4 regions of the Pantoea brenneri genome follow, and region 3 is predicted to be linked to each of the others. Evidence: riboswitches for the same ligand, from Rfam matches in the RefSeq annotation. Region 3 holds a riboswitch; each other region holds the start of a gene.
The links. A riboswitch is a leader RNA that binds a small molecule or an ion and turns the genes downstream of it on or off. The one in region 3 is predicted to bind thiamine pyrophosphate.
Positions count from the first base shown of each region.

Region 1: linked by a shared signal. The riboswitch ahead of tenA (thiaminase II) and the one ahead of thiM (hydroxyethylthiazole kinase) in region 3 are both predicted to bind thiamine pyrophosphate.
Region 2: linked by a shared signal. The riboswitch ahead of thiB (thiamine ABC transporter substrate binding subunit) and the one ahead of thiM (hydroxyethylthiazole kinase) in region 3 are both predicted to bind thiamine pyrophosphate.
Region 4: linked by a shared signal. The riboswitch ahead of thiC (phosphomethylpyrimidine synthase ThiC) and the one ahead of thiM (hydroxyethylthiazole kinase) in region 3 are both predicted to bind thiamine pyrophosphate.

Region 1 is NZ_JBCGBG010000002.1:45,328-53,450, forward strand. Features, by position in the region: gene AABB92_RS11030 (ABC transporter permease) at 1-443, opposite strand, end outside; gene AABB92_RS11035 (ABC transporter ATP-binding protein) at 440-1,180, opposite strand; gene tenA (thiaminase II) at 1,177-1,872, opposite strand; TPP riboswitch at 1,954-2,056, opposite strand; gene AABB92_RS11045 (6-phospho-beta-glucosidase) at 2,180-3,610, opposite strand; gene ascF (PTS cellobiose/arbutin/salicin transporter subunit IIBC) at 3,642-5,096, opposite strand; gene AABB92_RS11055 (LacI family DNA-binding transcriptional regulator) at 5,350-6,369, shown strand; gene AABB92_RS11060 (DeoR/GlpR family DNA-binding transcription regulator) at 6,366-7,115, opposite strand; gene AABB92_RS11065 (DUF1479 domain-containing protein) at 7,191-8,123, opposite strand, start outside.
Region 2 is NZ_JBCGBG010000003.1:415,612-423,734, reverse strand. Features, by position in the region: gene leuC (3-isopropylmalate dehydratase large subunit) at 1-579, shown strand, start outside; gene leuD (3-isopropylmalate dehydratase small subunit) at 583-1,188, shown strand; gene AABB92_RS15470 (MFS transporter) at 1,442-2,620, opposite strand; gene sgrR (HTH-type transcriptional regulator SgrR) at 2,874-4,535, shown strand; TPP riboswitch at 4,571-4,673, shown strand; gene thiB (thiamine ABC transporter substrate binding subunit) at 4,719-5,705, shown strand; gene thiP (thiamine/thiamine pyrophosphate ABC transporter permease ThiP) at 5,681-7,291, shown strand; gene thiQ (thiamine ABC transporter ATP-binding protein ThiQ) at 7,275-7,976, shown strand; gene AABB92_RS15445 (DedA family protein) at 7,984-8,123, opposite strand, start outside.
Region 3 is NZ_JBCGBG010000001.1:474,819-482,941, forward strand. Features, by position in the region: gene AABB92_RS02130 (XRE family transcriptional regulator) at 2-616, shown strand; gene AABB92_RS02135 (hypothetical protein) at 1,147-1,623, opposite strand; gene AABB92_RS02140 (hypothetical protein) at 2,424-2,642, opposite strand; TPP riboswitch at 2,987-3,082, shown strand; gene thiM (hydroxyethylthiazole kinase) at 3,117-3,914, shown strand; gene thiD (bifunctional hydroxymethylpyrimidine kinase/phosphomethylpyrimidine kinase) at 3,901-4,701, shown strand; gene AABB92_RS02155 (GntR family transcriptional regulator) at 4,753-5,439, opposite strand; gene AABB92_RS02160 (mannitol dehydrogenase family protein) at 5,540-7,003, opposite strand; gene AABB92_RS02165 (MFS transporter) at 7,071-8,123, opposite strand, start outside.
Region 4 is NZ_JBCGBG010000013.1:6,841-14,963, reverse strand. Features, by position in the region: gene rpoC (DNA-directed RNA polymerase subunit beta') at 1-1,563, shown strand, start outside; gene AABB92_RS23155 (DUF1127 domain-containing protein) at 1,614-1,802, opposite strand; gene AABB92_RS23150 (aminotransferase-like domain-containing protein) at 1,977-3,446, shown strand; gene thiE (thiamine phosphate synthase) at 3,634-4,266, opposite strand; gene thiC (phosphomethylpyrimidine synthase ThiC) at 4,269-6,191, opposite strand; TPP riboswitch at 6,278-6,378, opposite strand; gene AABB92_RS23135 (Rsd/AlgQ family anti-sigma factor) at 6,532-7,038, opposite strand; gene nudC (NAD(+) diphosphatase) at 7,128-7,898, shown strand; gene hemE (uroporphyrinogen decarboxylase) at 7,939-8,123, shown strand, end outside.

The sequences.
Region 1 (8,123 bases), on a different contig from region 3:
GGACTGACGCGGCGCAGGCCATCGTAAAATGCCGAGGTCACCGGGAAGAAAATCACCAGTACCGCCATCGCCACTTTGGCGCTCATGCCGAAGCCAAACCACAGTACTAACAGCGGTGCCAGCGCAAATACCGGGATCGCCTGACTGGTGAGCACCAGCGGCATCATCCAGCGCTGCAGACGCGACGAAAAAGTCATGCCGAGCGCCAGCAGGCAACCCAGCGCCACGCCAATCATCATACCGCTCAGAATTTCAGTGAAGGTAATCAGGCTGTGATAGCCGAGCCAGCTCTTACTGGTCCATAACGCCTGCGCGACCGCTGCTGGCGAAGGCAGCAAAAACGCCGGCACCGGCAGCAACGTCACCAGCCACCACAGCGCAATCAGGCCGCAGAACAGAGTGATACCACGCCACAGCGGGGCAAAGCGGCTGAGGTGTTTCATAGCGCCACCTTAGCCAGCTGTTGCAGTAAAGCGGCCTGGCTGCGCATCACGCCAGCATCATCAGGCGCGCGCGGCGGCTGACCCGCTAATGGCGGGCAGGGTTCAATGCCTGAGCCGGTAAGCACCCGCATATGATGGCTGAGTCGGCAGGCTTCCGCCGCGTCGTGGGTAATCAGCAACACGGTATGCTGCGCCAGCACCCCGGCGGCGAGGGTCTGAATCTGGCTGCGGGTCAGCGCGTCGAGCGCGGAAAAGGGCTCGTCCATCAGGACGATCGGCTTTCGTGCATATAAGGTGCGCGCCAGCGCAGCCCGCTGCCGCATGCCGCCAGATAGCGTGGCGGGCCGCGCCGTTGCGTAGCGAGTCAGACCGACCCGTGCCAGCAGATGATGCGCCCAGTCGCGGTCCGGTTTTTCGCCATGCAGACGGCTGGCGAGGCAAACATTCTGCTCCACGTTCAGCCACGGATAGAGCAAATCCTGCTGGCCCATCCAGGCGATCCGACCGGCCAGCGGCAGGCCATCACTGCCGCTGATCTGGCCGGAAGTCGGCGGCGTCAGGCCAGCAATGACCCGCATCAGGCTACTTTTCCCGACGCCGCTGGCACCCAGCAGCGCAGTGCAGGCCGCCGCAGGGATCTCCAGGTTGAGTGAGTCGAATAGCCGATGCGATCCCAAATCCAGCCTGAGCTGACGGACAGAGATGCCCGGCGGTGATAACAGCGTTGAACGGCTCATTGGGATGACGTCAGTTGCGGGTCGAGGCCCATCTGCCAGAAGGCAGATTCCAGTCGGGTGGCGGTGGTAAATATCGTCGCCAGCTGATCGAATCGTTCAGCCCCGGCGCGCTGGTGGGCCAGGGTTTCAAACAGATTCAGCGCGGCGCTGACGCCGGCCAGATAATCGGCATCGCCGTAATTGCGGATCCAGTCGGCGTAAGGATTGTCTGCGAGCACCGTCGCGGGATGATGTAACAGCGTCAGGCCGATTTCAGCATAGCCGGCAACGCATGGCATTAACGCGGTCATCAATTCAAGTGCATCTCCGCTGTGGCCGACATCCAGCACGTAACGGGTGTAGTTGATTGTTTCAACGGCTTCGGCCTGGCGGGCCAGCGCAGCTTCGCTGATTCCCCACTGCTGGCAGTAAGCCACATGCAGCGGCAGTTCATTGACGATGGCGTTGAGAGAAGCCGTAGCCGCGCGCAGTGCTGCCGGGTCCTGCAGTTTACTGACCAGCAGTCCATAGGCGCGGGCAAAGTGCAGCAGAAACAGATAATCCTGGGTGAGGTAATGACGAAAAGCGGCGGGAGGCAACTGACCCTGACCGAGTTGCTGCACAAAATCGTGCGACACGTAGGCGTGCCAGTGATCGCCAGCCTGTTGACGCAGGCGGCCATAAAAGCCGGTCTCGAAAAGTGCAAGTGACATAGGATCCCCATTAACGGTTCGTTAACATAAGGAGATCCGGGCATACGATGAAGAACAGGCAAAAACGCAGAAGATGGTGCAGAAACGCTGCCGACCCGTCCCTTCGCTGGCATGACCCAGATCAGGTTCAAAGGGTTCGGCTTGCGCCATCTCAGCCCATTACAGGACACCCCTCGGAGACGTTTGTTATACGATAATTGTTAGCTGAATACAACGGCAGGCCGCAGGCCAGCTCAACCAGCAGCCCGCTTGTTGCTGCGGGTCGGCTGACCAGAATAGCCTGTTCTGTCGATACAAGGTGACAGCGTCACTCCAGATCTTCACCATTGCTGGCGATGACTTTTTTATACCACCAGAACGATTTTTTCCGGCTGCGCGCCAGCGTACCGTTGCCCAGATCGTCACGATCGACATAAACAAATCCGTAACGTTTACTCATTTCGCCGGTCGAGGCGGCAACCAGATCGATGCAGCCCCAACTGGTGTAACCCATCACCGGTACTCCGTCGGCAATCGCATCGCCCATCACCCGGATATGTTCACGCAGATAGCTGATGCGGTAATCATCTTCAATCTCACCGGCATCATTGAAGGTATCGCGTGCGCCCAGACCATTTTCGACCAGAAACAGCGGCTTCTGGTAGCGGTCATACATCATATTCATGGTGATGCGTAAGCCAAGAGGGTCAATGCCCCAGCCCCATTCACTGCGCGTCAGATGCGGGTTGGTCAGAGATTTCACCACGTTGGCGGCGCTGCTGTTAAGCTCGTTCATCTCCGCCGACGCGCAACGCGAGGCGTAGTAGCTGAACGAAACAAAATCGACGCTGTTTTTCAGGATCTCCGCATCGCCGTCATCAATCTGCAGGCTGACTCCTTTTTCACGAAACAGGCGGGCCGCGTAGGCGGGATAGTACCCGCGCGCCTGCACATCAATGAAGAACAGGTTTTCCCGGTCTTTTTCCAGCGCTGCCCAGACATCTTCCGGTTTGCTTGACCACGGATAGAAGTTGCCGCCTGCCAGCATGCAACCGACCTGATTGGCCGGATTTATTTCATGGGCGATTCTGGTCACCAGCGCGCTTGCCACCAGCTCATGATGGGCTGCCTGATACTTAACCTGCTCATGATTTTCACCTTCTTCAAACACCAGCCCGGCGCCCGAGAACGGACTGTGCAGCAGAATATTGATCTCATTAAAGGTCAGCCAGTACTTCACCAGACCGTCAAACGCTTCAAAGCAGCTGCGAGCATAGCGGGCAAAAAAGTCGATCATCTTGCGGTTGCGCCACGAGCCATATTCAGTAACCAGATGCATCGGTACATCAAAGTGACAGAGCGTAACCAGCGGTTCGATATTGTATTTCCGGCACTCTTCAAACACCGCGCGGTAAAAAGCGATCCCCTGCGGATTAGGCGTCAGCTCATCCCCATTCGGATAGAGACGGCTCCACGCGATGGAGGTACGAAATACGCTGAATCCCATTTCCGCCATCAGTGCGATGTCTTCCGGATAGCGATGATAGAAATCAATTGCGTCGTGGCTGGGGTAAAACTCATCGTCACGCAGGGTGAAGCGCTGCTCCAGGCCTAACTTTACCGGCATCCGGTGCGGACCGTGGGGGATCATGTCAACGGTGGTTAAGCCCTTTCCGCCTTCACGATAGCCACCCTCAGCCTGATTGGCGGCTAACGCGCCGCCCCATAAAAATCCTTGCGGGAATCTTGATTCAGACATGAAATCCTCTGTTTCGGGTCAGCATTGCCCGTTAGTTGGCGTTAATCGCGTTGGTTCGCTCGGTTACCGCAGCCGGTGCTGATGCGGCCGCTGTGGCTGGCTCGGTTTCAGGAATGTCCTCGAAACCTAAAATCAGCGTCAGCACAAATGACAGCACGACCGACAGCACCATCACCGCCGCGACCCAGACGATAGTCATCGGATTAGCGGGATCAAAAAATTGTACGCTGGTAAACAGGCCGGGCGAGGCCATCGAATGACTGGCCAGGCCGCCAATACCGGCTACTGCGCCACAGATAAAGCCGCTGATTAAACAGGCTATCAGCGGACGTTTCAGCCGGACCGCCACGCCATACAGCGCCGGTTCTGAAATGCCAGCGATAATCGCCGACGCCGCCGCGGCCAGCGCGGTCTGACGCAGTTCACGGTTTTTGGTTTTGAACGCCACCGCCAGCGACGAGCCACCCAGTGACAGGTTGGCACCGATTTCGGACGGCATCACCATTCCCTCTTTGCCGGTTTCAGCAATGGTCTGGATGATGGTCGGCGTAAACACCCGGTGCATTCCGGTCATCACCAGCAGCGGCCAGATGGCACCCATAATTGCCACCGACAGCCAGCCGAGATAGCCGTGAACGGTATACACCAGCGCCGAAATCCCGCTGCCGATCCAGATACCAATCGGCCCGATCAGGACGATGGCGATCGGTGCAGCAATCAGCACAATCAGCATCGGTTTAAGGAAGTTTTTTGTCACCGCCGGGGTGATGCGATCGACGCCGCGTTCAATGTGCGACAGGATCCAGGTCATCACCAGCGCCGGAATAACCGTGTAGGTATATTTCACCGCGGTGACCGGAATGAAGGCAAATTCTACCGGCTGGCCCTGCGCCGCTTTAGCCATCAGCTCGATGAAATTGGGGTGCACCAGCACCCCGGCAATGGCAATCGCCAGCGACATGTTGGTTTTAAATTTCAGCGCCGCCGACGCCGCCACCATCACCGGCAGGAAGAAGAACGCCCCGTCGCCAATCACATTCAGGATCACCAGGGTTGATGAGCCTTTTTCAAAGACTCCAGCCATGTCGAGGATCATCGCCAGCAGTTTGACCATCGATCCGCCGATAATAGCCGGAATTAACGGTGACATGGTGCCCACCAGCGCATCGAGAATCCCTGCGCCAATCCCTTTTAAGGTCAGCTTACGCTTCACCGGCGCAGAGGCGCCGCCGCCAGGCGAACCCAGTTGCATTATCGCCTGATAAGCCTGCGACACATTGTTGCCAATAATCACCTGGCACTGGCTGTCGTTGTGCACCACGCCCATCACGCCATCAATGGCTTTTAATCGCACAAGATCGACCTGCGTCTGATCTTTAACCACAAAGCGCAGGCGAGTCATGCAGTGGGTGAGCGCGTCAATATTGGTGAGGCCACCTAACGCGTCGACGATAGCGCGTGAAACCTCGGCATAGTTTCTGGGCATGATGGATCTTCTCTGTAGGGTAATCGGTCAGTGTTATGTTTTATGCCCTGACTAAGCGGCGAATAGGAAACCGGTTTCACAAAATCATGAAGATCTTTATTGGATGCGACAAGCGCTAAAAATACTCAATTTTTGGTTTTGTGATGGATGTCACCACGCGAGTGGATGACAAGCGGCGGCGTGCCGGTGAAAATATTTCCAATAATGAGAGGCTTAGGTAGACTGGAAACCGACGCAGTGAAGGAGCAGTGAAATGGCAACGATTCAGGAAGTAGCCGCGCGGGCAGGCGTTTCAAAAGCCACGGTGTCGCGGGTGTTGTCCGGCAACGGCTATGTCGGGCAGGAGAAGCGCGAACGGGTACTGCAGGCGATAGCCGAAACCGACTACCGGCCGAATCTGCTGGCGCGTAACCTGGCGACCAAATCCAGCCAGACGATTGGCCTGGTGATTACCAACACGCTCTACAGCGGCAGTTACTTCACTGAACTGATGGCCCACTCGGCGCGGATGATGGAGCAGCAGGGGCGTCAGCTTATTCTGGCCGACGGCAAGCATACTGCGGAGCAGGAGCGGGCGGCGATCCAGTTCCTGCTCGATCTGCGCTGTGACGGGATTATTATCTATCCGCGCTTTCTCTCTATCGATGCGCTTGATGCCATCATCTCCCAGCATCGCCAGCCGATCCTGGTGATCAATCGCCGCCTGCGCGTTAACGACAGCTACTGCATTTACATCGACCAGCACGCCACCAGCGCCGATGCTGTCAGCCAGTTGCTGGCCCGTGGACATCGTGAGATCGCCTTTATAACCGGATCGCTGGATTCACCGACCGGTATGGAACGCTTGTCGGGTTATCAGGCCGCGCTGAAAGATGCGAAGATTGCGCTTGATCCGCAGCGGATCGTGCAAGGGAAGTGGACAGCACAGAGCGGCATGGCGGCGGTCGATAGCCTGCTGGCGCGCAAGGTGGCGTTTACTGCGATTGTTGCCAGCAACGATGAGATGGCGATCGGTGCCATCAAGCGGCTGACCGAATGCGGTATTGCCGTTCCGCAGCAGGTGTCGGTGCTGGGTTTTGATGATATTCCGCTGGCACCCTACATCACGCCTTCGCTGTCGAGCATCAAACTGCCGGTCACCGAAATGATCAACGAAACCATTGGCCGGCTGGTCACCATGCTGGATGGCGGTGAGTGGCGACCGCGGCCGCCGTTTAACGGCAGCCTGATACTGCGTGATTCGGTTGCTGACGGCCCTGGGCGTAGGGCTTAGCCCGTGCTGACCTGAATCACCTCAATCTGCTGCTCCTGCAGTTGCAACAGGGTGGCGGCATCAAGCTGATCGTCGGTAATGACCTGACGGACCTGGTAACCCGGCGACAGCGGATAGGGCTGAATCTGACCAAATTTCGAGCTGTCAGTCAGTGCATAGCTTTCAACACCTTTTGCCAGCACCGCATCAACTACATCGCAGCGCAGCATATTGCGACCGGTAAAGCCGCTTTCCGGGTGCCAGCCATCGACCCCAACAAACGCCTTATGAAAATGCGTCTGCTGAATACAGTAACGGGTCAGCGGACCGACCATCGACTCACTGCTTTTTTGTAGCAGGCCGCCCAGCACTATCACTTCGCAGGTGGCATCGCGCAGTAACTGGGCGATGTAGTGACTGACGGTAATCAGGGTGATATCACTGCGGTCCGCCAGCGCGCGCGCCAGCAAAGCATTTGTACTGCCACCTTCAATAAACACCGACTCGCCCGCCTTCACCAGGCTGGCGGCACGATCGGCCAGCGCCTGTTTAATCGGGTAGCGGGTATTCATCCGGGTTCCCACATTGTCACTGTCGATCGCCAGCGCAGAGCCGTGGATCCGCCGCAATAAGCGATCGCGTTCCAGCAGGGTCAGATCCTGACGCACCGTGACTTCTGAGACGCCCGTTAGCTGCGCCAGTTCGCTGACAGCAATAGTGCCCCGGGTATTAACCAGTTGAATAATCTGATGATGACGTGGATTCATAAGCCCGCTTCGCAGAATAATAATCGCCGCAGTTTAACAGGGAAAGGACCGCGCCGGAGCCGACGCGGTGATAAATCAGGCTAAATCCAGCGCCCGGCGGCCATTCTGATTCAGATCGGCCAGCGTGAAGCGCTGCTGCCAGTTCGCTTCGTAATCTTCAGGTGGAAAATCAGCGGGCGAACGGCCCTGTTCCAGCGCCTCGGCAACCTGCCGGGCATAAGCCCGATTCTTGTCGCACATCGGCGCGGCCGGGATGTACATCACATTGCCCCAGCCCCGTTGATTCTCAACCGGCGCCACCGCGTGAATCACATCGCAATGCCACCAGACGGAATCGCCCGCCTCTAAAGCGGGGATGGAACTGAGTCCGGCAATCAGGTGTGGGTGCCATTTCTCATTGATCGGCAAAACCCGGCCTGGCTCTACGCCGCACAGCTCATCTTCCGGGACATCGGATAACAGCGGACGCAGCAGCACATAGGCCATCGCTTCTGGTACCGGCACCACATGCAGCAGACCCTGGCCCGGAATCATATCTGACAGGGCGGTCCAGCCCTGGAAGGTGCGGAACACCGAGCATTTGGTGGTATCTGGCACGTCATATTCATCCACTTCAGTACGATGCGCGGCATCCCACGGATCGTATGCAGCGAAATCACCGCTGAACAGTCTGGCAAAGACCTGCTGATAAGCGGGCAGCAGCCAGCGTTCAAGCGCGCCGGAATCAGTATGCGCACCCAGCCCTTTTGAGGTGGTGCCCGGCAGCCGGCGACGGATACGGTCGGGATAGATCACGCTGACATCCGGATCAAACCACTGCTGTCCCTGTGAATCGAAGGTCCACAGGCGATTGAGGAAGGATTGCGCCTTGATCATCGCATCACTCTGACGCGCCTGCATCTGCGCCTGCGACCAGTAAATCGGGTAGATTTCTGGCCGGGATGCTTCCAGGCTGCCAAAGAAATTGTCGCCAGGACCGCGATACTGCTGGTCGAAGTGGTTCAGCTC
Region 2 (8,123 bases), on a different contig from region 3:
ACTCTGCACGCAGAAGAGATCGCTCCTCAGGTCACCTGGGGTACCAATCCGGGTCAGGTGATTGCCGTCGATCAGGTGATCCCGAATCCCGCCTCGTTCGCCGATCCGGTCGAACGCGCCTCGGCGGAGAAAGCGCTGGCCTACATGAACCTGCAGCCGGGCATTAAACTGACCGATGTGGCGATTGATAAGGTGTTTATCGGCTCCTGCACCAACTCACGCATTGAGGATCTGCGCGCTGCCGCCGCCATCGCCAAAGGCCGCAAAGTCGCGCCTGGCGTGATTGCCATGGTGGTGCCAGGTTCCGGTCCGGTCAAAGCTCAGGCTGAAGCCGAAGGTCTGGATAAAATCTTCCTCGACGCTGGCTTTGAATGGCGTCTGCCCGGCTGTTCAATGTGTCTGGCGATGAATAATGACCGTCTGAATCCAGGCGAGCGTTGCGCCTCAACCAGCAACCGTAATTTTGAAGGTCGTCAGGGCCGCGGTGGCCGGACCCATTTAGTCAGCCCGGCGATGGCCGCCGCCGCCGCCGTTTCCGGCCATTTTGCCGATATCCGTCAACTGACGACAGGAGCTTAACCGATGGCGAATAAATTCACCCAGCACACCGGTATTGTTGCGCCACTGGATGCGGCTAACGTCGATACCGATGCCATTATTCCTAAGCAGTTTTTGCAGAAAGTAACCCGCACCGGTTTCGGCCAGCACCTGTTCCACGACTGGCGTTTTGAAGATGATGCCGGCACCGTACCGACGCCCGGTTTTGTGCTCAACAAGCCCGAGTTCAAAGGCGCCAGCATCCTGCTGGCGCGTGAAAACTTCGGCTGCGGCTCATCACGTGAGCATGCGCCCTGGGCGCTGACCGATTTCGGTTTCCACGTGGTGATTGCGCCGAGCTTCGCGGACATTTTTTACGGCAACAGCTTCAATAACCAGCTGTTGCCGGTGAAATTAAGCGAACAGGAAGTGGATGAGATGTTTAAACTGGTGGCGGCGCAACCCGGCATTCGCTTTACGGTCGATCTGGAAGCTCAGACGGTCACTGCGGGTGATAAAGTCTATCCGTTCGAACTCGACAGCTTCCGCCGCCACTGCATGATTAACGGCCTCGACAGTATTGGCCTGACGCTGCAACACGAAGCGTCGATCTCGCAATATGAGCAGAACCAGCCCGCCTTCCTGCGCTGATTGAGTCAAAGCAGGGCGACATCGGGTCGCCCTGCTGTTACTGACAACCTCTGCTCTGCCCCAGTGGTTAGACCGAGCCTGCGAAGGGAACACGGTCAGATCGGAAAGTCGCGTAAACCATCCCTGACCGCTCGTCCCGCGCCTTCCTCCTTTGCCGGTGTTCTCTGCGAATAGAGCTTGTCAGCTGCGGTCCGGTTCACCCGGATTTGGGTTTATCAGCACAATGAGGGCGGCATCCTGTCGCCCTTCTTCTTTATACGTTGCGTACCCGCGCTGACATAATAAAAGCCGCTATCGCCAGCACAAATGCCAGCCAGTAGACTGCTTCATGTCCCAGCCGCTCACTTAACGTTCCCTGAATAACCCCAGCCAGAATCATGCCGGTCGAGATCGAGTTGGTGAACATCGTTGTCGCGGCACCTGGCCGCCCCGGCATTAAATCCTGGAACCACAACATTCCGATGCCAGCGATAATCCCGACAAACACCGCATTAAACAGCTGTAGAACCATCAGTGAGGTGCGCGAGTTGAACAGCACCAGCCCGAGATAAAACAGCACCCCTGCCGCCACCGCCAGCAGCATCAGCCGCCGCTTGCCCAGCCTGCGGGCGTAATGCCCGGCCAGCAGCATCACCGGAATCTCCAGCCCGGCCGCGGTCCCCATCAGCAAACCGGCCAGCTTTTCCGGCAATCCCAGCGTGGTACTGATGTAGAGCGGCATGTCGATGATGTACATGGTGTTGCAGGTCCACATGGTCACCGAGGCCAGAAACAGCAGCCGCACATCCCGGTCACGCCAGCCGCTTAACGGCAGACCACCGCTTTGCAGCAGCGGCTCAGCACGCGGCACCGACGGCAGGGTAAACCACACCAGTACGATGCAGATCAGGAACAGCGCCGCCGCCACCATAAACAGCGTCACGAAACCGTAGTTCAGCGCCAGGGCGAACGACAGCGGCGGTCCGATCACCCACGCCAGCGACAGCTGCGCACGCATCACCGAACTGAACATCACCGCTTCCCGCGCCGACTGGTCAGCATATTCACGCGCCAGCGCGAACAGCTGCGGCATCGACACGCTGGCTAAGGCAGACAACAGCACCCCGAGGGTAATCAGCGTCAGATAATGACGGGTAAAGGCAAACAGCAGCGCATTGACCAGCGCCATCAGGCAGCAGAACAGAATGATGTTGCGGCGATCGCCGACGCTGTCCGATCGCTTTGCCACCAGCATGCTTACCACAATACCGGCCACCGCATTGATAGTGAAAAAAAGCCCGACCCAGAATGGGCGGGCCTGCACCTCACGGGTCAGAAACAGGCTGAGGGTCGGTGCCTGCAATGCGCCCGCCACACCGAGCATGAACGAGGCGACCATAAAAGCGAGGTAAACCGGATTGATGCGGCGCTGCCGCGTTAACAGCGATTTCATACCGAAATCCCTTACAGGATGAACAGGGGAAGAGAAGAAGCGTAGACGATACCGTGCGGCATGAAAAAAGCCAGCAGAGATCATCTGCTGGCGGTGTAATTGCACCCTACTCAGAAAAGCATCCCGCTGAACAGCGGCATGAGGGTCGAACGCCATTCATAGCTGAATGCCTCCCGCTCTTCCCATAGAGCAAAGTTTGCCCTTAAAATGAGGCAAGAAAAACAGAGCGCTTTTCACCGGGAGTTCCCCTTTTATGTCCTCATCTCGCCTGAAGCAGCAGTTCATACGCCTGTGGCAAAGCTGCCAGGGTCAGACGCAGGAGATCACCCTGAGTGAACTGGCTGACCTGCTACACTGTTCACGCCGTCATATGCGCAACTTACTCAACCGGATGCAGGCGGCTGGCTGGTTAATCTGGCAGGCCGAAGCCGGACGCGGTAAGCGCTCACAACTCACCTTCTGCTACACCGGACTGGCGCTACAGCAGCAGCGCGCTGAGGATCTGCTGGATCAGGATCGCATCGATCAGCTGGTGCAGCTGGTCGGCGATAAGAATCAGGTCAGGCAGATGATTGGTGCTCACCTTGGCCGCAGTTTCCGTCAGGGAAAACACATTCTGCGGGTGCTTTACTACCGCCCGCTGCTGAATCTGCTGCCGGGCTCCGCCCTGCGCCGCTCCGAAACCCATATTGCCCGTCAGATTTTTAATGGCCTGACGCGCATAAATGAGGAAAACGGGGAAATTGAGGCCGATATTGCCCACCACTGGCAGCAGACTTCCCCGCTCCACTGGCGCTTCTTTCTGCGTCCGGCGATTCGCTTTCATCATGGCCGCGAACTGGAGATGGCCGATGTTATCGCCACGCTGGAACGTCAGCGTCAGCAGCCGCTGTTTTCCCATATTCAACAGCTCGACTCGCCCGCTCCGTGGACGCTGGATATCACCTTAAGCCAGCCCGACGACTGGTTACCCTGGTTGCTGGCCAGCGTCAGCGCGATGATCCTGCCACGCGAATGGCCCACGCAGCCTGACTTTGCCCGCCAGCCGATCGGCACCGGTCCTTACAGCGTGATCCGTAATCAGGAAAGTCAGCTGAAGATAGAAGCCTTTGATGATTACTTTGGCTTTCGCGCGCTGATTGATGACGTCTCTATCTGGGTATTGCCGGATATCAGCGATGAGCTGGTCTACGCGGGCGTGCGCCTGCAGGGCGACGGCGCGGATGAGATCCAGGAAGAGAGCCGGCTGGAAGAAGGCTGCTACTATTTGTTGTTCGATCAGCGTTCGGAAAAAGGCCGTGACGAGGCGATACGGCGCTGGGTCAGCTATCTGTTTAATCCTATCGCCCTGCTCAACCACGCCGGCGTCGGCTATCAGCGCTACTGGTTTCCGGCGTATGGTCTGTTGCCGCGCTGGCATCACCGCCGCGATCTGGCCCCGGTCGAAAAGCCGCCCGGCCTGACTCATCTGACGCTCACCTGGTACAGCCAGCACGTTGAGCACGAAGGGATCGCTAATGCGTTACGTCCGCTGCTGGCGCAGCACGGCGTCACGCTGGAGACGCGCGAGGTCAGTTACGAATGCTGGCATCAGGGCGACGCCGACAGCGACATCTGGCTCGGCAGCGTGAACTTCACACTGCCATTGGCCTGGTCGCTGTTCGCCCAGCTGTATGAGGTCCCGCTGCTGCATCACTGCCTGCCGATCGACTGGCACGCTGATGCCGCCCGCTGGCGTGAAAAAACGCTGCCGCTGGCCGAATGGAGCAAGCGGTTAGTGGAAGAGGCCGGTCTGCATCCGCTGTTCCATCACTGGCTGCTGCTTGAAGGTCAGCGCAGCATGCGCGGCGTGCGGATGAATACCCTCGGCTGGTTCGATTTTAAATCTGCCTGGTTTGCGCCGCCCGCGCTGTAACGCTTTCGCGCTGACGCTGAAATGACTAGAATGTGACGTTCTCAACGGGGTGCCGCCTGCTGACCGCAAACGGCTGAGAGAGACCCGTCGAACCTGATTCGGTTAATACCGACGTAGGGATTTGAGAGACCTGCTGCTCAGATCCTTTGCGACTCATCCCCTATTCTCCTGAAGGAGCGCAAAGTGTTTAACAAAGTTCTGCCACTGCTGCTGTTACTTTCCACCCCGGTACTGGCTGCCAAACCGGTTCTGACGGTTTACACCTACGACTCCTTCTCCGCTGACTGGGGCCCCGGTCCGGCGGTCAAAAAAGCCTTTGAAGCCCAGTGCGATTGCGAACTGAAATTTGTCACGCTGGAAGATGGCGTGTCGCTGCTGAATCGCGTGCGAATGGAAGGCAAAAACAGCAAAGCGGATGTGGTGCTGGGACTGGATAACAATCTGGTGCAGGCGGCGCAAAAAACCGGTCTGTTTGCCGCCAGCAAGGTCGATACCGCGCAGCTGACGCTGCCGGGCGGCTGGCACGACAGCACCTTTGTTCCGTTTGATTATGGCTATTTCGCCTTCGTCTATGACAAAACCCGCCTGAAAAATCCGCCGAAAAGCCTGAAAGAGCTGGTAGAGAGCCCGGAAAAATGGCGGGTCATCTATGAAGATCCGCGTACCAGTACCCCGGGATTAGGTCTGCTGCTGTGGATGCAGAAAGTCTATGGCGATCGGGCCCCGCAGGCATGGCAAAAGCTGGCGCAGAAAACCGTGACGGTAACCAAGGGCTGGAGTGAAGCCTACGGTCTGTTCCTGAAAGGCGAAGGCGATCTGGTGCTGAGCTATACCACCTCGCCGGCCTATCACATTATCGAAGAGAAAAAAGAGAACTACGCCGCCGCACCGTTTGCCGAAGGCCACTATCTGCAGGTCGAGGTTGCTGCGCAGTTAGCCAGCAGTAAACAGCCGAAACTGGCGCAGCAGTTCATGCAGTTTATGGTCTCGCCGGCGTTCCAGAACACCATCCCGACCGGCAACTGGATGTATCCGGTGATCGATACCACCCTGCCTGCTGGCTTCGCCACGCTGCAGGTGCCCGCCACCGCGCTGCACTATTCGCCGGAAGAGGTAGCCAGCCAGCGCTCTGGCTGGATTAGTCAGTGGCAACGCGCCGTCAGCCGCTAATGCCGCGCTGGCTGATCCCCGGTTCGCTCGCCACGCTGCTGTTAATCAGCGTGGCGCTGTTCGCCTTTATCTCACTGTGGAATGCCGCGCCGGTCACCGACTGGCGTAGCGTGCTGCTGGATGAGTACCTGCAACACGTTGTGGCGTTCTCCTTTGGTCAGGCGCTGCTCTCCGCCCTGCTGTCGCTGCTGCCTGCGGTGCCGCTGGCGCGCGCCCTCTATCGCCGCCGCTTTCCCGGCCGTCAGCTGTTGCTGCGTCTGTGCGCCATGACGCTGGTGCTGCCGGTGCTGGTGGCGGTGTTCGGCCTGCTGACGGTTTATGGCCGCGTCGGCTGGCTGGCACAGTTGTGTCAGTGGTTGGGCATCGACTATCACTTCTCGCCCTATGGATTGCAGGGCATTTTGCTGGCGCATGTCTTTTTTAACCTGCCGCTAGCTACGCGCCTGATGCTACAGGCGCTGGAGAGCATACCGGCGGAGCAGCGTCAGCTGGCCGCACAGCTTGATCTGCGCGGCTGGCACCACTTTCGCCTGCTGGAATGGCCGTGGTTGCGTCGTCAGCTGCTGCCGACCGGCGCGCTCATCTTTATGCTCTGCTTCGCCAGCTTCGCCACCGTGCTGTCGCTGGGCGGCGGCCCCCAGGCCACCACCATTGAACTGGCGATCTTTCAGGCACTCAGCTACGACTACGATCCCGGTCGCGCCGCATTGCTGGCGCTGATTCAGCTCAGCTGTTGCCTGACGCTGGTGCTGCTCAGCCAGCGATTCAGTAAAGCGATACCCGCCGGCACCAGCCAGCTGCACGGCTGGCGCGATCCGCAGGATTCGCGTCTGGCCCGGCTAACGGATGGGTTGCTGATTCTGCTGGCGTTACTGCTGCTGCTGCCGCCGCTGGCGGCGGTAGTGGTGGATGGCTTGCACGGCGGACTGCGCGGCGCACTGGCCCAGCCAGCGTTGTGGCAGGCGACCCTGACCTCATTGCGCATCGCGGTCGGTGCCGGCCTGCTGTGCGTGATACTGACGCTGATGCTGCTGTGGAGCAGTCGCGAATTGCGTCTGCGTCAGCGCCCGCTCGCCGCACAGCTGATCGACACCAGCGGCATGCTAATTCTGGCGATGCCCGGCATCGTGCTGGCGACCGGCTTCTTTCTGCTGTTTAACGCCACCGTTGGCCTGCCGGCGTCGGCAGACGGGCTGGTGATCTTCACTAATGCGCTGATCGCCATTCCCTATGCGCTGAAAGTGCTGGAAAACCCGATGCGTGACGTCGCCGAGCGCTACGGCAGGCTATGCGATTCACTGGATATCCACGGCTGGAACCGGCTGCGGTTGATAGAACTGCGTGCGCTGAAACGTCCGCTGGCACAGGCGCTGGCGTTTGCCTGCGTGCTGTCGATCGGTGATTTTGGCGTGGTGGCGCTGTTTGGCAATGCCGACTTCCGCACCCTGCCGTTCTACCTTTATCAACAGATCGGTGCCTATCGCGGTGCCGACGGTGCAGTGACCGCCCTGCTGCTGCTGCTGCTCTGTTTGTTGCTGTTCACCCTGATGGAAAAATTACCGGGCCGCCATGCTGACACTGAATAACCTTACTTACCTTTATCAGCATCTGCCGATGCGCTTCAGCCTGCACGCCGAACGTGGCGAGCGGCTGGCGATCCTCGGGCCAAGCGGTGCCGGAAAAAGTACGCTACTCAGCCTGATCGCCGGTTTTCTGCCGATCCGCCAGGGCACGCTGATGATTGATGGTCAGGATCATAGCCACAGCGTGCCAGCCAGACGGCCGGTATCGATGCTGTTTCAGGAGAACAATCTGTTTCCGCACCTCAGCGTGCAGCAGAACATGGCGCTGGGCTTGCACCCGGGATTGAAGCTCAACGCGGAGCAGCGCCAGCAGCTTGCTGCGCTAGCCGAACAGGTGGGATTAGGCGATCTGCTGGCGCGACTGCCGGGCGAATTGTCGGGGGGCCAGCGTCAGCGGGTGGCGTTGGCACGCTGTCTGCTGCGCGATCGCCCGGTGCTGCTGCTGGATGAGCCCTTTTCGGCGCTGGATCCGGCGCTGCGCAGCGAAATGCTGCAGCTGGTGCGCTCGGTGTGCGAAGCCCGCAGCATCACGCTGCTGATGGTGTCGCACAGTCTGGAAGATGCGCAACAGATCGCGCCGCGCAGCGTGGTAATTGTTGATGGACGGGTTTACTGGGACGGCGAGACCCGACAGTTGCTGTCGGGCGAGACGCGGGAGGCTGATGTCCTGGGCATCCCGCGCCGCTAACCGGTGATTATTCGAAAAAGACCTGCCACAGCAGATGACGGAAAATCGGCATCATCGGATGGAACTGAATGCCGACCAGGGCGGCGATGGCGATCACCAGCCCCAGCGGTCCCAGCCAGCGCAGTCGTTCCGGCGGCAGCCAGGCGG
Region 3 (8,123 bases):
CATGTCTGGCAAAAAAGAAAGCGTTGAACAGTTCAGTGAAAGGCTAAAATCAATAGTACCTTCTGGTACAGGACGAGATTTCGCCAAAAAAGCAGGCATAGGGTACAGTACTGTACATAACTATCTTCAGGCTGTTTCAAGCCCAACTTTAGAAAATCTTATTCTACTGGCTAAGGCAGGAAACGTGTCGGTTGAATGGCTGGCGACGGGAAAAGAGTTTTCAAAAACGACAAGCACAGACCAAGTCGAAAAACTGCTAAAAATTCCTTTTATTGATGGCAAAGATTTCCTTTTACTGGACTCGAATGCTTTCCCCGATTTGCGGGATAAAAGGGCAAACCTTGCAGCCCTTCGCGTTAAGACTGATGTAATGGAGCCAACATTCATGGTAGGTAGCGTCTTGCTTATAAACCAGAACCAAAAGCAGCTACGGGATGGTAAAGTGGCAGCACTCCACAAAGAAGGAAACTACCTGTACAAACGAGTCCAAGTGGTGCCAGATGGATACAATTTAAGCAGTGATAACATCAAATACAGTGCGATGACCGTCAATCAGGATTCACTATCTTCCTTTGATGTGCTGGGAGAAGTAATGGTAGTACTTAATCAACTGTAATTTAACGCTCTCAGTGCATTTCTGAGGCGTTTTCTGACAGATTAGATACGTGATTACTGTTTTTAGCTACTTCCACTTCAGGGGCTTCCTGTGCGTTTTGTCCTCAGCACCATCATGAAAGGGGATTAATCGGATCGGGGTCGCTTCGCTCGGGCCAGTACTGACAAGGCACGTCGTACTTACCAATTCACTTTAGGTATTTCACTTGCTGTACTAACACCAATCGAGCAAAGCGAGAAGTAACGCCTTGCGTCTTTTCGAGTACCGCGAGAAAATCGCAACGTTACGATCTAATATTTGGTTTTTAAGAGGCTGACGAGCGAAGCGAAGTTAGTCTCTTCAGAGGCTGAATATCAGTAAGACACTATTCTTTGAATTAACGGAGTATCGGTTAATATTAATATAAGGTCGCAAGATAGTGAAAGGTACATTATACCGTAATAAAATCAATGAATTAGCGTGTTTACATGGTGTTTTTTGGTCGTATCTGTACTCATCTTGCGAAGTAAGGCTATAATTCTGCGAAGCAATTATTTCGCAGAATCATCAATCATATTCTGAAGTATTGCAATAATTTCCTGTGCTGATGACCCGTTATCATATATCTTATCAATTTCGTACTTATCGACTGGCGTTAAGTAATAGTGTCCATCCTGAGCTGCCTTAAACAGTCTTACGCCTTTCTTATGTGCTGTGACCAATGCTACAGATAACTGTTTAATGATTGTAAGAAACTTACGGACAGTATTAATAGTTGGTAGTGAATCCTCTTTGTACTTAGCTGAATAGTAATCTAACGAGTACTTAATAGTGTCTGTATTCACTTCATAAATATTAAAAAGTACATAATATACCTTCTTGTGTGGATATCCTTTCTTACCAGAACACTTAGTAATAATCTCATTAACAATTTTTTTTCCATTTAATGTAAGATCATTGTAACTACTAAAGTTACCAGCTATATTTTTAAATTCAGCATTGTTAAAATTTTGTTTTTTGCCTGCCATAAAAAATCCTGTTATAACCACCAAGTCTAATATAATTATGTTTTTTATTAATTAGCGGATATGATTAAATAAGTTTATAATGTATGTCTTGTTCCTTTATTACCATCAGCTATTTCTTTTGCATTCTTAACTTGCAATTCATTAGTTGATGGCATTAATGCCATTTTCAAAAGTATTATAACCGAAAGATTCTGGTGCTTTTTTATTACAGTTTAAATATTGCCATCCCAGCTTGAATGTCATCTTTCAGTAATTGATATGCTGTTTGCTATTGTTAACGCTATATTGTATTATCAGACAGCATACTTAATATAGGATAGAATCATTAATCGTTTCTAATATTTTTTCCATTAGCACACTTATTAATTATATCACATAAAATATATGTTCTTCCTGAACCATACTCAGCAGATACACACTTAAATTTGGTAAAATAAATGTAGGGTTAATTATTTACACGCTCCATATTGATAAATTTAGAAAGGCCGATTCATGCGAGTGAGTCGGCTTTTTTTTGGGGGGAGAGATTAGTTGTTTCGCCGAGGGCTGTGTAAATGCTTAAATTTTATTTTTTGATACCAATTTTTGTATTTCGTGAGTTTGTTATTTCTTAGCTTCTCTATGTATCCTTTTGGTAATCGCACTTTTAATATGTTACATATTCGTGCTGAGGTCATATCGCTACATAGAATGTTTTCATACTGATCAAAAGTCAGTGATATTTCTGATGCAATTGTTTTTTTACGTACTGATTTATTCAGCGTCTTTCTATTGGTGCGTATTTCCCTTTTTTTCAATTTTTATTCTCCATTATTTTTTCTTTTGCTAAGATATTGTTGCATCCATTTTGTTGCAACAATACTCATATCTGGTGGGGAATTGTTGAAATACATCATTTCATCATATTCTTCTTCCAGGCTTTTTAGATTAGATAATATTTCAATTTCTGAATTCTCTTTTACTTTCATTTTAATGCCTACGTGTATAAAATTTGGCTTCCAGATTTTAGTATAGGTCATAAAAAAACCTTGTTTCATGAGAAAATATCAGTTAATTATTGTCTCTACAGATTATTTCTGTTGAAGGTAATTACATAGCGGTAAGTAATTAATAAAGTAGGGCATCTACTTCATTTTCTAAACATGATTCAAAACTTCATTTGGCGATAATAATGATTAATTCTGTCCATAGATTCTATCTATAACCGTTTTATATGGATGAAGAAGAATCAAGCTTTTTGCTTTCCTGTGGGGTACAAAATGGGGTACAGACTGGGGTACAATGCTCAGTAGTGAGATTCGTAAAAACAACCGTAGACAAAAAGCAAACTCACATAACTCACTAATTAATAAAGAAATGTAATCAACATGACTCGGGGTGCCCTTCCACGTGAAGGCTGAGAAAAACCCGCTGACCTGAACTGGATAATGCCAGCGTAGGGAAGTCTGATGCCTGACCGCATTCGCCTTCTTATTCGCCGGTTGGGAGCTATGATGACAGATCAATCTCAACACCTTTCTGCTGCGCAATTCGCGCCCATTCTGCACCGTTTCCGCCGTCAGTCACCGCTGGTGCACTGCATGACTAACGACGTGGTACAAAACTTCACCGCCAATGTTCTGTTGTCGCTCAACGCTTCACCGGCGATGGTGATTGATGCGGAGGAAGCCGCGCAGTTCAGCGGCTTTGCCGATGCCTTACTGATTAACGTCGGGACGCTGACCGCTGAGCGCCAGCAGGCGATGCAGGCGGCGGTCACGGCCGCCAGGCAGGCGGGAACGCCCTGGACACTGGACCCGGTGGCGGTCGGAGCGCTGACGCTGCGCACCACCTTCTGCCAGCGGCTGCTGAGCCAGCAGCCAGCGGTGATCCGCGGTAACGCCTCAGAGATCCTGGCGCTGGCGCAACAGGCCAGCGGCGGACGCGGAGTGGATAGCCTGCATCAGGCGGATGCAGCGCTGGAGGCCGCCCGGCAGCTGGCTCGCGACTATCAGACGCTGGTGATTGTGACCGGCGAAGTAGATTACGCCACCGACGGTCAGCGCACCTTTGCCATTCGCGGCGGCAGCCCGTTAATGACGCGGGTGGTCGGTACCGGCTGTGCGCTGTCGGCGGTGGTGGCTGGCTTCAGCAGTCTGAGCGGCGATCGGCTGCTCAACGTCGCCAGTGCCTGTCAGGTGATGGCGCGGGCCGGTGAACAGGCGGCGGCAAGCTCAGCCGGCCCCGGCAGTTTTGCCACGGCGTTTCTTGATGCGCTCTGGACGCTGGAGGTGGACCATGAAACGCATTAATGCACTGACCATCGCCGGGACCGATCCCAGCGGCGGGGCAGGGATCCAGGCCGATCTGAAAACCTTTTCCGCGCTGGGCGCGTATGGCACCAGCGTGATCACCGCGCTGGTGGCGCAAAATACCCATGGCGTCCAGTCGGTCTACCGAATCGATGCTGACTTTGTGGCCGCCCAGCTTGATTCGGTGCTGGACGATGTGCGTATCGACAGCGCGAAAATTGGCATGTTGTCGGAAACCGCCATCGTCGGGCAGGTTGCGGCACGGCTGAGACGTAGCGCAATTCCTTTCGTGGTGCTGGATACGGTGATGGTGGCGAAAAGCGGCGATCCGCTGTTATCCGCCGATGCGATTGCCAGCGTCCGCGAACTGCTGTTACCACAGGTGTCGCTGATTACGCCGAATCTGCCGGAAGCAGCAGCGTTGCTGGGGTGCGCGGTGGCGGAGAGCGAAGCGCAGATGCGGGCGCAGGGCGAGGCGTTGCTGGCGGCGGGATGTCAGGCGGTATTGATCAAGGGCGGTCACCTGACGGCTGATAACAGCCCGGACTGGCTGATCACCCCTTCGGGCCAGCAGCGGTTCAGCACGCCGCGGGTTAATACCCGTCATACTCACGGCACCGGCTGCACGCTGTCAGCGGCGCTGGCGGCTTTGCGTCCGCGTCACGCCGACTGGGCTGATACGATCACCGAAGCGAAAGCCTGGCTGCAGCAGGCGTTGTTACAGGCGGATTCACTGGAGGTCGGTACGGGAATCGGGCCGGTGCACCATTTTCATCAGTGGTGGTAGCGGTGGATGTGCCATCCCGCGCTGAGGCGGCGGGACGGCACCGTTGCCGGGTCAGGGTGCTTCAAACCATGCGCTGTTGCGCTCGGCAATAGGGGTAATTGAGAAAATCATCTCCTGCAAATGACGGCGCATCGCGGCTTCGGCGGCGTCTGCGTCGTGATGTTTCAACGCTGCAAAAATCTCCTCATGCTGCTGAATCAGGCTTTCCGGCGGTGAAACCTCACTCAGGGTCAGAAAACGAACCCGGTCCATCGCCGCTTTAATGTTCTCGACGGTTTCCCACGCCAGCTTGCAATCAATACTTTCGGCAATCAGCCGGTGAAACTCATCATCCAGGCTGAGAAACGCCTGGCTGTCATGCCGCTCAGCCGCCATGCGTTGCAGCTGCAGGTTGTGTTCCAGCATCATCAGCGCCGGGTCGCCAATCTCCAGCGCCGCACGGCGCACCACTGAGACTTCCACCGCTTCACGGATGAAGCGGCCGTCCGCCACCCGTTTGGCGGAAATTTTACGCACAAAGGTGCCGCGTTGCGGCAATACCTGTACCAGTCCGGCTTCGGCCAGCTTGATGAACGCTTCGCGCACTGGCTGGCGTGAGACGTTAAAACGCGCAGAGACCTCTTTTTCCGACAGCAGCGAACCCGGCTGAATCACACAGGTCACGATATCTTTGCGCAAAAACCGGTAAATCTGCTGATTCACCGGTTCGCTGGTGGTAATGGTATAGGCGATCGACATGCAGCAATATCCATATTACGGCTGGCTGGTGCCAGCCCGAAGGGAAAGGGTCAGTCTAATCAGCACGCTGCGTCTGCGCCAGTGCTTTGTCATCATCGCATCAGGCGCGGGTCATGTACTGCTGCACCGTCGCACGCGCACCCTGGGTAGTCAGCTGCTGATAACAGGCGGTCAGCCGGGCGACCAGATCGGCGTTGTCTGCCAGATCGTCGCCGAAGATCTGGCGCAGGCCGAGCAGCGCACGCACGCGCGCTTCACCTTCTTCACTGCTGGCCACACATTCTGCCAGCGTCGTCTTCAGCGGATCGCGAACCTCAATCGGCTGACCCTGTTCGTCGGTCCCCCCGACATAGCGCATCCAGCCAGCCACGCCGAGCAGCAGCAGTTCACAGCGGCTGTTATTGCTCAGATGCCAGCGCAGACTGTCCAGCAGGCGCTGCGGTAATTTTTGCGATCCGTCAGTGGCGATTTGCCAGGTACGATGTTTGATGGCGCGGTTTTCGTAGCGGGCGATCAGCGAATCGGCATAGGCTTCAAGGTCCACGCCCTGAGTGCGCAAGGTGGGTGCCTGCTCATCGACCATCAGTGAACGGGCAGCGGCGCGGAAGTGCGGATCGGCCATGCAATCGCTGATGTGCTGATAGCCGGCAAGGTAGCCAAGGTAGGCGAGAAACGAATGGCTGCCATTCAGCATGCGCAGTTTCATCTCTTCATACGGCAATACGTCGCTGACCAGTTCTGCTCCCGCCTTTTCCCACGCCGGACGACCGCTGACAAAATTATCTTCGATGACCCACTGAAAGAACGGTTCCGCTTCAACCGCTACCGGGTCACGGGAGCCGAGCCGCCCGGCCAGCGCGTCAAACGCCGCCTCCGTCATCGCCGGCACAATCCGGTCAACCATGGTTGAGGGAAAGGTCACCTGCTGCTGAATATACTCCGCCAGCGCCGCATCCTGCCGTTGTGCCAGCTGCACAATCACGTTGCGGGTGACGTGGCCGTTCTCTGGCATGTTATCGCACGACATCACGCTGAAGGGCGGCAGGCCGAGCTGCCGACGGCGATTAATGGCGGCCAGAATCAGGCCTGGCAACGAACGCGGCGTCTGCGGATTGTCGAGGTCATGCACGATATCGGGATGATCCGGGTTCAGATTGCCGCTGGCTGGCTGATGGCAATAGCCTTTCTCGGTCACGGTCATCGAAACAATTGCCACCTCGGGCTGACACATGGCGTTGATCACCGCCTCAATGCCGTCGCCTTTGCCGTGCAGCGCCGCAGTAATCACGCCGATCACCCGGGTCTGCAGCGAATCATTCGCCATTTCGGTCAGGGTATAGAGCAACTGCTGTTCACGCAGCGCCTGAATCAGTTCGCCGCTGTTGAGGTTAACTTCGCAGTAACCCCAGTCACTGCCGTGTTCGGCGGCCAGCTTATCGCTGCACAGCGCCTGATGCGCGCGGTGAAAGGCACCAAAGCCGATATGCACCATACGGGTTTTAAGCTGGGCCCGGTCATAGGCAGGGCGCTGGATCTCAGCGGGCAGGCGATCGATCTGTAACATAGTCCGTCCTTATGGCAAACGGGGCGCGAGGCGCCCCGAAATCAGTGATCATGTTGCGTGATGAGGATTACACCGAAACTGGCTTATCCTGGGTCTTCGGGCTGCGGATCACAAACAGCACCAGGAAGGCACCCAGCGCAGCGACAGCGCCGGCCAGCACAAAGGCGCTGTCAAACTTACCGGTATGCTGGACGATAAAGCCGGTCACAATCGGTCCGATGATGCCGGAAAGGCTGCCGACCAGGTGGATAAAGCCGCTGATGCTGCCGACACGACTCTTGTGCACCACATCCTGAATAATCGCCCAGTAGATTGCGCCGGTAATGTAGAGGAAGAAGATCGATACCGACATCATCATCACCGCAGGAACCACCTCTTTTATCGTACCTGCCAGCGCCACACAAATTGCCGCCGCCAGCAGTGAGACCACCAGCACAATTTTACGTGACAACAACAGTTTGCCGGTGATGTTGAAGATTTTATCGGAGATCCAGCCGCCCAGCGCCAGGCCGACGAAACCCACAATCCACGGGATCATGGTGGTAATGCTCATCGACTTAATATCCAGACCATGGGCCTGCACCAGATAGGCCGGGAACCAGCTCAGGAAGAAGAACAGGATGTAGTTGTAGCAGAAGAAGGCAAAGGCGGTCACCAGGATGATTGGCTGACGCAGGTAGTAGCCAAACGGATGGGCAGTTTCTGACAGATCGGCTTCATCGTTAGGGTTAGCCGCTTTCAGGCGTTCAATTAAGAGACGTTCCTCTTCGCTGACCCGTTTGCTTTTTGCCGGGTTGTCCGCGGCAAAGAACAGCCAGAAGGTCATCCACACCAGACCGATGCAGCAGACGATGATGAAGGCCGGACGCCAGCCGTACGCCAGCGCCAGATAACCGATGATCGGACCGGCAACCGCGCCACCCAGTGGCGAACCGGCGCTGAGTAAGCCCATCGCGGTGGCTGCCTGTTTTTTGGGAAACCAGCCGTTGATCGCTTTATTCGCCGAGGCGCAGATCGGGCCTTCAGCCATGCCGAACAGCACGCGCAGGATCAGCAGCGACCAGAAGCCGGTCGCCAGCGCAGTCATGCCGCAGAAGATAGACCAGGCGCCTACCGCGAC
Region 4 (8,123 bases), on a different contig from region 3:
TGTGAAACCGACTTTGGTGTGTGTGCACACTGCTACGGTCGCGACCTGGCACGTGGTCACATCATCAACAAAGGTGAAGCGATCGGTGTTATCGCGGCACAGTCCATCGGTGAGCCGGGTACACAGCTGACGATGCGTACGTTCCACATCGGTGGTGCGGCATCACGTGCGGCTGCTGAATCCAGCATTCAGGTGAAGAACAAAGGTACCATCAAGCTGACCAATGCTAAGTCGGTAACCAACTCGGCTGGCAAGCTGGTGATCACCTCGCGTAACGTTGAACTAAAAATGATCGACGAATTTGGTCGTACCAAAGAGAGCTATAAAGTTCCTTACGGTGCCACCATGGCGAAAGGTGATGGTGAGCAGGTTGCAGCGGGCGAAACCGTCGCAAACTGGGATCCGCACACCATGCCGGTTATCACCGAAGTGGGCGGTTTCATTCGCTTCACCGACATGATTGATGGCCAGACCATTACCCGCCAGACAGATGACTTAACCGGTCTCTCCTCGCTGGTAGTTCTGGACAGCGCCGAGCGTACTGCGGGCGGTAAAGATCTGCGTCCAGCGCTGAAAATTGTGGATGCCAACGGCAACGACGTTCTGATTCCGGGCACCGATATGCCGGCTCAGTACTTCCTGCCAGGTAAAGCGATTGTTCAGCTGGAAGATGGCGTTAAAATCAGCGCCGGTGACACGCTGTCGCGTGTACCGCAGGAATCTGGCGGTACCAAAGATATTACCGGTGGTCTGCCACGCGTTGCTGACCTGTTCGAAGCGCGTCGTCCGAAAGAGCCGGCTATTCTGGCCGAGATCAGCGGTATTATCTCGTTCGGTAAAGAGACCAAAGGTAAGCGTCGTCTGGTGATTACTCCGCTGGATGGCAGCGAGCCGTACGAAGAGATGATTCCGAAATGGCGTCAGCTGAACGTGTTCGAAGGTGAACGTGTTGAGCGTGGTGACGTGGTTTCTGATGGCCCAGAGTCTCCACATGACATCCTGCGCTTGCGTGGCGTGCATGCGGTGACCCGTTACATCACTAACGAAGTGCAGGAAGTTTACCGTCTGCAAGGCGTTAAGATTAACGATAAGCACATCGAAGTCATCGTTCGTCAGATGCTGCGTAAAGCAACCATCATGAGCGCAGGAAGTGCAGACTTCCTCGAAGGTGAACAGGCTGAATTCTCTCGCATCAAGATTGCTAACCGCGATCTGGAAGCGAACGGAAAAGTTGGTGCCACTTTCATGCGTGACCTGCTGGGTATCACCAAAGCGTCACTGGCAACCGAATCGTTCATCTCTGCCGCATCGTTCCAGGAGACTACTCGTGTCCTGACCGAAGCTGCTGTAGCAGGCAAGCGCGACGAACTGCGCGGTCTGAAAGAGAACGTAATCGTGGGTCGTCTGATCCCGGCCGGTACCGGTTACGCTTACCATCAGGATCGTATGCGCCGCAAAGCGGCAGGTGAAGTGCCGGTAGCACCGCAGGTTACTGCGGATGAAGCCTCAGCCAGCCTGGCCGAATTGTTGAACGCCGGTCTCGGCGGTAACAACGACGAGTAATCGTCATTGGCGTAATAAAAAACCCTGCTTCGGCAGGGTTTTTTTTGTCTTCAGTTCAGCTTGTTCCATTCATTGCGACTGAGGCCGATATCTTTTAGCTGGCTGTCGCTGAGTTTCGACAGAATAAGGCGGGTTTCACGCCGGCACTGCCAGCGTCTGAAGCTGCGCCACAGATAACGCACCAGTGTGTAAGGTGTACCGGTAAACGGTTTGCCTGCGCGATTTTCATCGTATCCCATCATGCTGCCCTCATTGTTTTGCCTGAGGACTATTTTCGTAAAGTAGCGCTGTATGATACAGACCCAAAAATCACTTTTATTTAACATACAGATTGCTGTCAGTGCGATCTGAATGGTAATAATAGTGACTAACTGTACTGGTTCAGGCTTTGAAAATTGCAACGAGGGGATACGATGACCCGATATGAACATCTGGCTACGCTACTGGCGCAGCGCATTGAACAGGGCTTATACCGCAGCGGAGAGCGTCTTCCTTCAGTACGCAGCCTGAGCGCCGAACATGGCGTGAGCATCAGTACGGTACAACAGGCCTATCACCTGCTGGAAGAGAAGCAGATGATCACGCCGCAGTCGCGTTCGGGCTATTTTGTGGCATCACGGAAAGCGACCCCGCCGATACCCGCACTGACGCGGCCTGCGCAGCGGCCGGTTGAAGTCACCCAGTGGGACGCGGTACTGGAGTTGATCAACAGCCGTCTGGAAGATGACGTGCTGCAACTTGGCAGCGGCATGCCCGATCTGACCCAGCCGACGCTAAAGCCGCTGTGGAAAGCATTTAGCCGTCAGGCCCAGAAGCAGGAAACGGCGCTGCTTAATTATGACAACCTGTATGGCGTGCTCGCGCTGCGACAACAGATTGCGCGTCTGGCGATCGATAGCGGCTGTCAGTTTACCGCTGATGACATTGTGATCACCACCGGCTGTCATGAAGCGTTATCCGTCGCAGTACGCGCGGTCTGCGAGCCCGGCGATATCATCGCGGTTGAGTCACCTTCCTTTCACGGCATCATGCAGACGCTGCGCGGCTTTGGCATTCGCGCCATTGAGATCCCCACCGATGCGGTGACCGGCATCAGTCTGGAAGCACTGGAACTGGCATTTGATCAGTGGCCAATCAAAGCGGTGGTGGTGGTACCGAACTGCAATAACCCGCTGGGTTTCATTATGCCGGAACCGCGTAAACGCGCCTTGCTGGCGTTGGCGCAACGCTTTGACGCCGCGGTGATTGAAGACGATGTCTATGGTGAGCTTGCCTGGGAATATCCGCGTCCGCCGACCATCAAAGCGTTAGATCTGGATGGCCGGGTCCTGCTCTGCAGCTCGTTTTCTAAAACGCTGGCACCCGGATTACGGGTTGGCTGGGTGGCACCGGGCCGCTACCGGGACCGCGTCCTGCATATGAAGTACATTGTTACCGGCTCTACCGCCACGCAACCGCAACATGCTGTGTCGGAGTTTATTCGTCAGGGCCATTATCAACCCCATCTGCGGCGGATGCGGCAGATCTATCATCGCAACTATGAAACCTTCAGCTGCTGGGTGCGTCATTACTTCCCCTGTGGGATTTGCGTGTCCCGTCCGCAGGGCGGTTTCCTGATGTGGATTGAGTTGCCGGAGCCCTTTGATGCCGTTCGTCTTAATCGCGAACTGCGTGAATCTAAAATTCAGATCGCCGTCGGCTCACTGTTTTCCGCCTCGGGCAAATACCGTAACTGTCTGCGCTTAAACTACGGCTTGCCGATCACTGAACAAACCGAACAGGCGGTGGCGCGGGTAGGGGCAGCCGTCGAGCGGGCGATGCAGGCCTGCCAGCATGATGATCTTCCTGCCGCCTTATCGCCCGATTTGCTGGTGGCTAAGTAGGAAAGAAGCAGGGCCAGAAAGAGGAGGGAACTGGCCCTGGTCAGGTAACCGTACCTGACGAAGGCCACACTAAACGGCTGTCTGACACCGCGCCAGTGACTGATTGGCTAACTGCGCGCGGTATTCCTGATTTATCGCTGCCGTTACAGCAGTTTGATTATTTTTGCGCGCTGTTACCCAACAATACTCACGCTGGCTGCGCCGGTTCAGCCAGCGCCAGCAGGGTACGCGTCGCTTCATGCCAGTCCTCTGCCTCGGTGATGGCGCTTACCACCGCAATGCCGCCAACGCCGGTCGCCAGCACCGCGGGTGCCCGCGCAACGGAGATACCGCCAATCGCCACGGTCGGAATGTGCGTCAGGCGGGTCAGATGTCGCTGCAGTTCTGCCAGTCCCTGCGGCGCGGATGGCATCTGTTTAGTGCGGGTCGGAAAAATATGCCCGAGCGCGATGTAAGAGGGCTGAATGGCCAGCGCACGATCCAGTTCGGCATCATCATGGGTTGAAATGCCGAGTCGTAATCCCGCCTGGCGGATTTGTGCCAGGTCCGCCACCGCCAGATCCTCCTGACCCAGATGGACACCGTAGGCCTGATGCTTTATCGCCAGCCGCCAGTAGTCATTGATGAACAGGCGCGCATCGTAGCTTTTGCCCAGCGCAATGGCCTGGGCGACGGCCGCTTCTGCCGCCTCGTCCGACTGATCTTTGATGCGCAGTTGCAGGGTACGGACGCCGGCATCTAACAGGCGTTCGATCCATTCAACACTATCGACTACCGGATACAGGCCGAGACGCGACACAGTAGCAGGAAATGCGGACATAGTTACTCCTCCTTCATGGCATCTGCCGGATGATAAAGCTCACCACCCCGGCTGCGAAATTGTTCAGACATCTGTGCCATGCCAACCTCAATCGGCTGCGCGCTGGCTTGCTGGCGTGCGGCAAAATCCCGTACCTCCTGAGATATTTTCATTGAGCAGAATTTAGGGCCGCACATTGAGCAGAAATGGGCCACCTTGCCGGACGCCTGAGGCAATGTTTCGTCATGCATCGCGCGCGCCGTATGCGGATCGAGTGCCAGATTGAACTGATCTTCCCAGCGGAATTCAAAGCGCGCTTTTGACATCGCGTTATCCCGGATCTGCGCGCCCGGATGGCCTTTGGCGAGATCGGCGGCATGAGCGGCGATTTTATAAGTGATCAGACCCTGCTTCACATCCTCCTTATCTGGCAGACCAAGATGTTCTTTGGGCGTGACATAACACAGCATCGCACAGCCGAACCAGCCAATCATTGCGGCGCCGATACCGGAGGTAATGTGGTCATAGCCGGGCGCAATGTCGGTGGTGAGGGGACCAAGCGTATAGAAGGGGGCCTCGTGACACCGATCGAGCTGCTCTGTCATATTACGGCGGATCATATGCATCGGGACGTGGCCGGGGCCTTCAATCATCACCTGCACATCATATTCCCAGGCGATCTGCGTTAGCTCGCCCAGCGTTCGCAGTTCGGCGAACTGCGCTTCATCGTTAGCATCCTGAATCGAGCCTGGACGCAAGCCATCGCCCAGCGACAGTGAGACATCGTAGGCCGCGCAGATTTCACAGATTTCGCGGAAATGCTGATAGAGGAAGCTCTCCTGATGATGCGACAGACACCATTTCGCCATGATCGATCCGCCGCGCGAGACAATCCCGGTCAGCCGTTTTGCCGTCATCGGCACGTAGCGCAGCAGTACGCCCGCATGAATGGTGAAGTAGTCGACTCCCTGTTCAGCCTGTTCCAGCAGCGTATCGCGGAATACTGCCCAGTTGAGCGCTTCGGCCACGCCGTTCACTTTCTCCAGCGCCTGATAAATCGGCACTGTGCCGATTGGCACCGGGCTGTTACGCAAAATCCATTCGCGCGTTTCATGAATATTACGGCCAGTAGAGAGATCCATCACCGTATCGGCGCCCCAGCGGGTCGACCAGACCAGTTTCTCTACCTCCTCCTCAATCGACGAGCTGACCGCTGAATTGCCGATGTTGGCATTCACCTTGACCAGGAAGTTACGCCCGATAATCATCGGTTCCGATTCAGGATGGTTAATGTTGGCGGGAATAATCGCCCGGCCAGCCGCCACTTCCTGACGCACAAACTCCGGGGTGATGTTATCTGGCAAATGCGCGCCAAAACTGTGGCCCGGGTGCTGTTGCAGTAACACCTCGCTGCGAATTCGCTCACGGCCCATATTCTCCCGCAGGGCGATGAACTCCATCTCCGGCGTCACGATGCCCTGACGGGCGTAATGCATCTGCGTGACGCAACGGCCAGCAAGGGCGCGACGCGGGGTGGGCAGCGCGTCAAAGCGCAGATGATCGAGGCTATCATCCGCCAGACGCTGCTGGGTATAGTCTGAACTGCGCTGTGGCAGTGGCTGGCTATCATTGCGTTCTTCGATCCAACCTGCCCGCAGCTTTGTCAGCCCGCGATGCAGATCAATCTGCGCGGCGGGATCGCCATAGGCACCGGCGGTGTCATAGACCGGCACCGCCTCATTCTGCTCATAAAGTGGCTGATCTTTACTGCCGCCGACCGGGGTCGGACTGAGCCTGATTTCGCGCATCGGTACGCGAATATCCTCCCGACTGCCGGTAATCCAGATGCGTTCAGAACGGGGAAATGCGCTGCCGCCTTGCAGTGAATCGATAAATTCCTGCGCCAGGGCACGCTGTTCACGACGGGTCATTTTTGGGTCAGACATAGCAATCTTCCAGTTGAGTGGGAATGATGCTTGTCCGGAGTTCGGAAGGAGTAACAGCACGGGCAGTGCAAGAGACTGGCGTACCGACAATATTTACTCTTGTTCCCTTCGCAGGTTCTAACCTGATCAGGTTCCGCGGATCCCGAATTAACGGTCTCAGCCCAACTGGGCACTCCGACAAGAATGCGGTTTTACGCTGCGGCTGGCAGAGCGCCCGCTGAAGACGAAAAACCTTAACGTTCTAACAGAAAAAAATGGGTTCTTCTGGCCTCAGCCATCAGAACCCCTTCAGCATAAAAGGGCTGCAACTGAATCACAACCCCTTTACCTGCGTTTAACCTTATGCCGGACGAGCAATCTGGCTGTCATTGGCCACCGGCGGTGGTGCCAGATGGTTATCCCACGCCAGCTGGATCAGCTTGTCTTCCAGCGTAAAGCGCGCCTCCAGCACTTCACCGACTTCAGATAGCGCCTGCTGGAACGTCATGCAGTTATCATCATCGATCGCCTGCTGCAGATGGCCATCATACAACTGCATCAGGCGCTCAGTGTTGGCTTCCAGCGGGGGATAGATTTGGGCCGCCGCGATCATCGGGCTGTCACCACTCATCTCACTGATGATGCGTTCATAAATACTAAAGTGACCGGCGGAAAGATAATCGACCAGGCCATGACAAAAGTTATCCAGCGCCTGCTCATCAAGGCGGGTCAGGGCTTCTTTATTCGGTTTAAGTCCGACCAGATGGTAATAGGTTACTAACAGCTGGCGACGGGCTTCCAGCCACGAATCGACCAGTTCGTTACTGCCACCTACGCGTTCGGCCAGGACGTCTAACTGGTTAAGCATATCTAACTCCATGTGAGTTATAGTTGTTCATCTACACACTTAACATCAGGACTTCAGCGTGCGAGTTGACGCTAAGGATGACGAAATAAATGCAATGCGAAATCTCAAGCGTAGACGCTGGATGGTGGATTGTCAGCCACGAGCAGAAACTTTGGTTGCCGCAAGGTGATTTACCCCACGGAAGCGCCGAAAATTTCGGTCTGACGGGTACCAAAGCCCGACAGATTGGCGAGTGGCAGGGGGAAAAAGTCTGGCTGATTTGCGAGCTACGTGCAGAGAGCATGTTCTCGGTACGGCAACTGATCGATCTGGATGTGGGGCTGTTTCAGCTGGCGGGACGCGGCGTGCAGCTGGCGGAGTTCTACCGTTCCCATCGCTGGTGTGGCTACTGTGGTCACGAAATGCACCACAGCAAACATGAGTTTGCCTGCCTGTGCAGTCATTGCCGCGAGCGCTATTATCCGCAGATTGCGCCCTGCATTATCGTGGCGATCCGGCGTGGCGATGAGATCCTGCTGGCGAATCACGCCCGTCATCGTAATAACGTCTATACCGTACTGGCTGGCTTTGTCGAAGTCGGCGAGACGCTGGAACAGGCGGTGGCACGTGAAGTGATGGAGGAGAGTAATATCCGCGTCAAAAATGTCCGCTACGTCACCTCCCAGCCGTGGCCATTCCCGCAATCGCTGATGACGGCGTTTATGGCGGAATATGATAGTGGCGATCTGCAACATGACGGCAAAGAGCTGCTGGATGCGGCCTGGTTTCGTTTTGATGCCTTGCCCTTGCTGCCGCCACCGGGCACCGTGGCGCGCCGCCTGATTGAAGATACCGTCGCCCTGTGCCGCGCCGAAGCGTGAAAGTGCTACACTACACGCCTGAAATTGAGAGAGTAATGAAATGAGTGAACTGAAGAACGATCGTTATTTGCGTGCCCTGTTACGTCAGCCAGTAGATGTAACGCCAGTGTGGATGATGCGCCAGGCCGGACGTTATTTACCAGAATACAAAGCGACGCGCGCCGAAGCGGGTGACTTTATGTCGCTGTGTAAAAATGCTGAGCTGGCCTGTGAGGTGACGCTGCA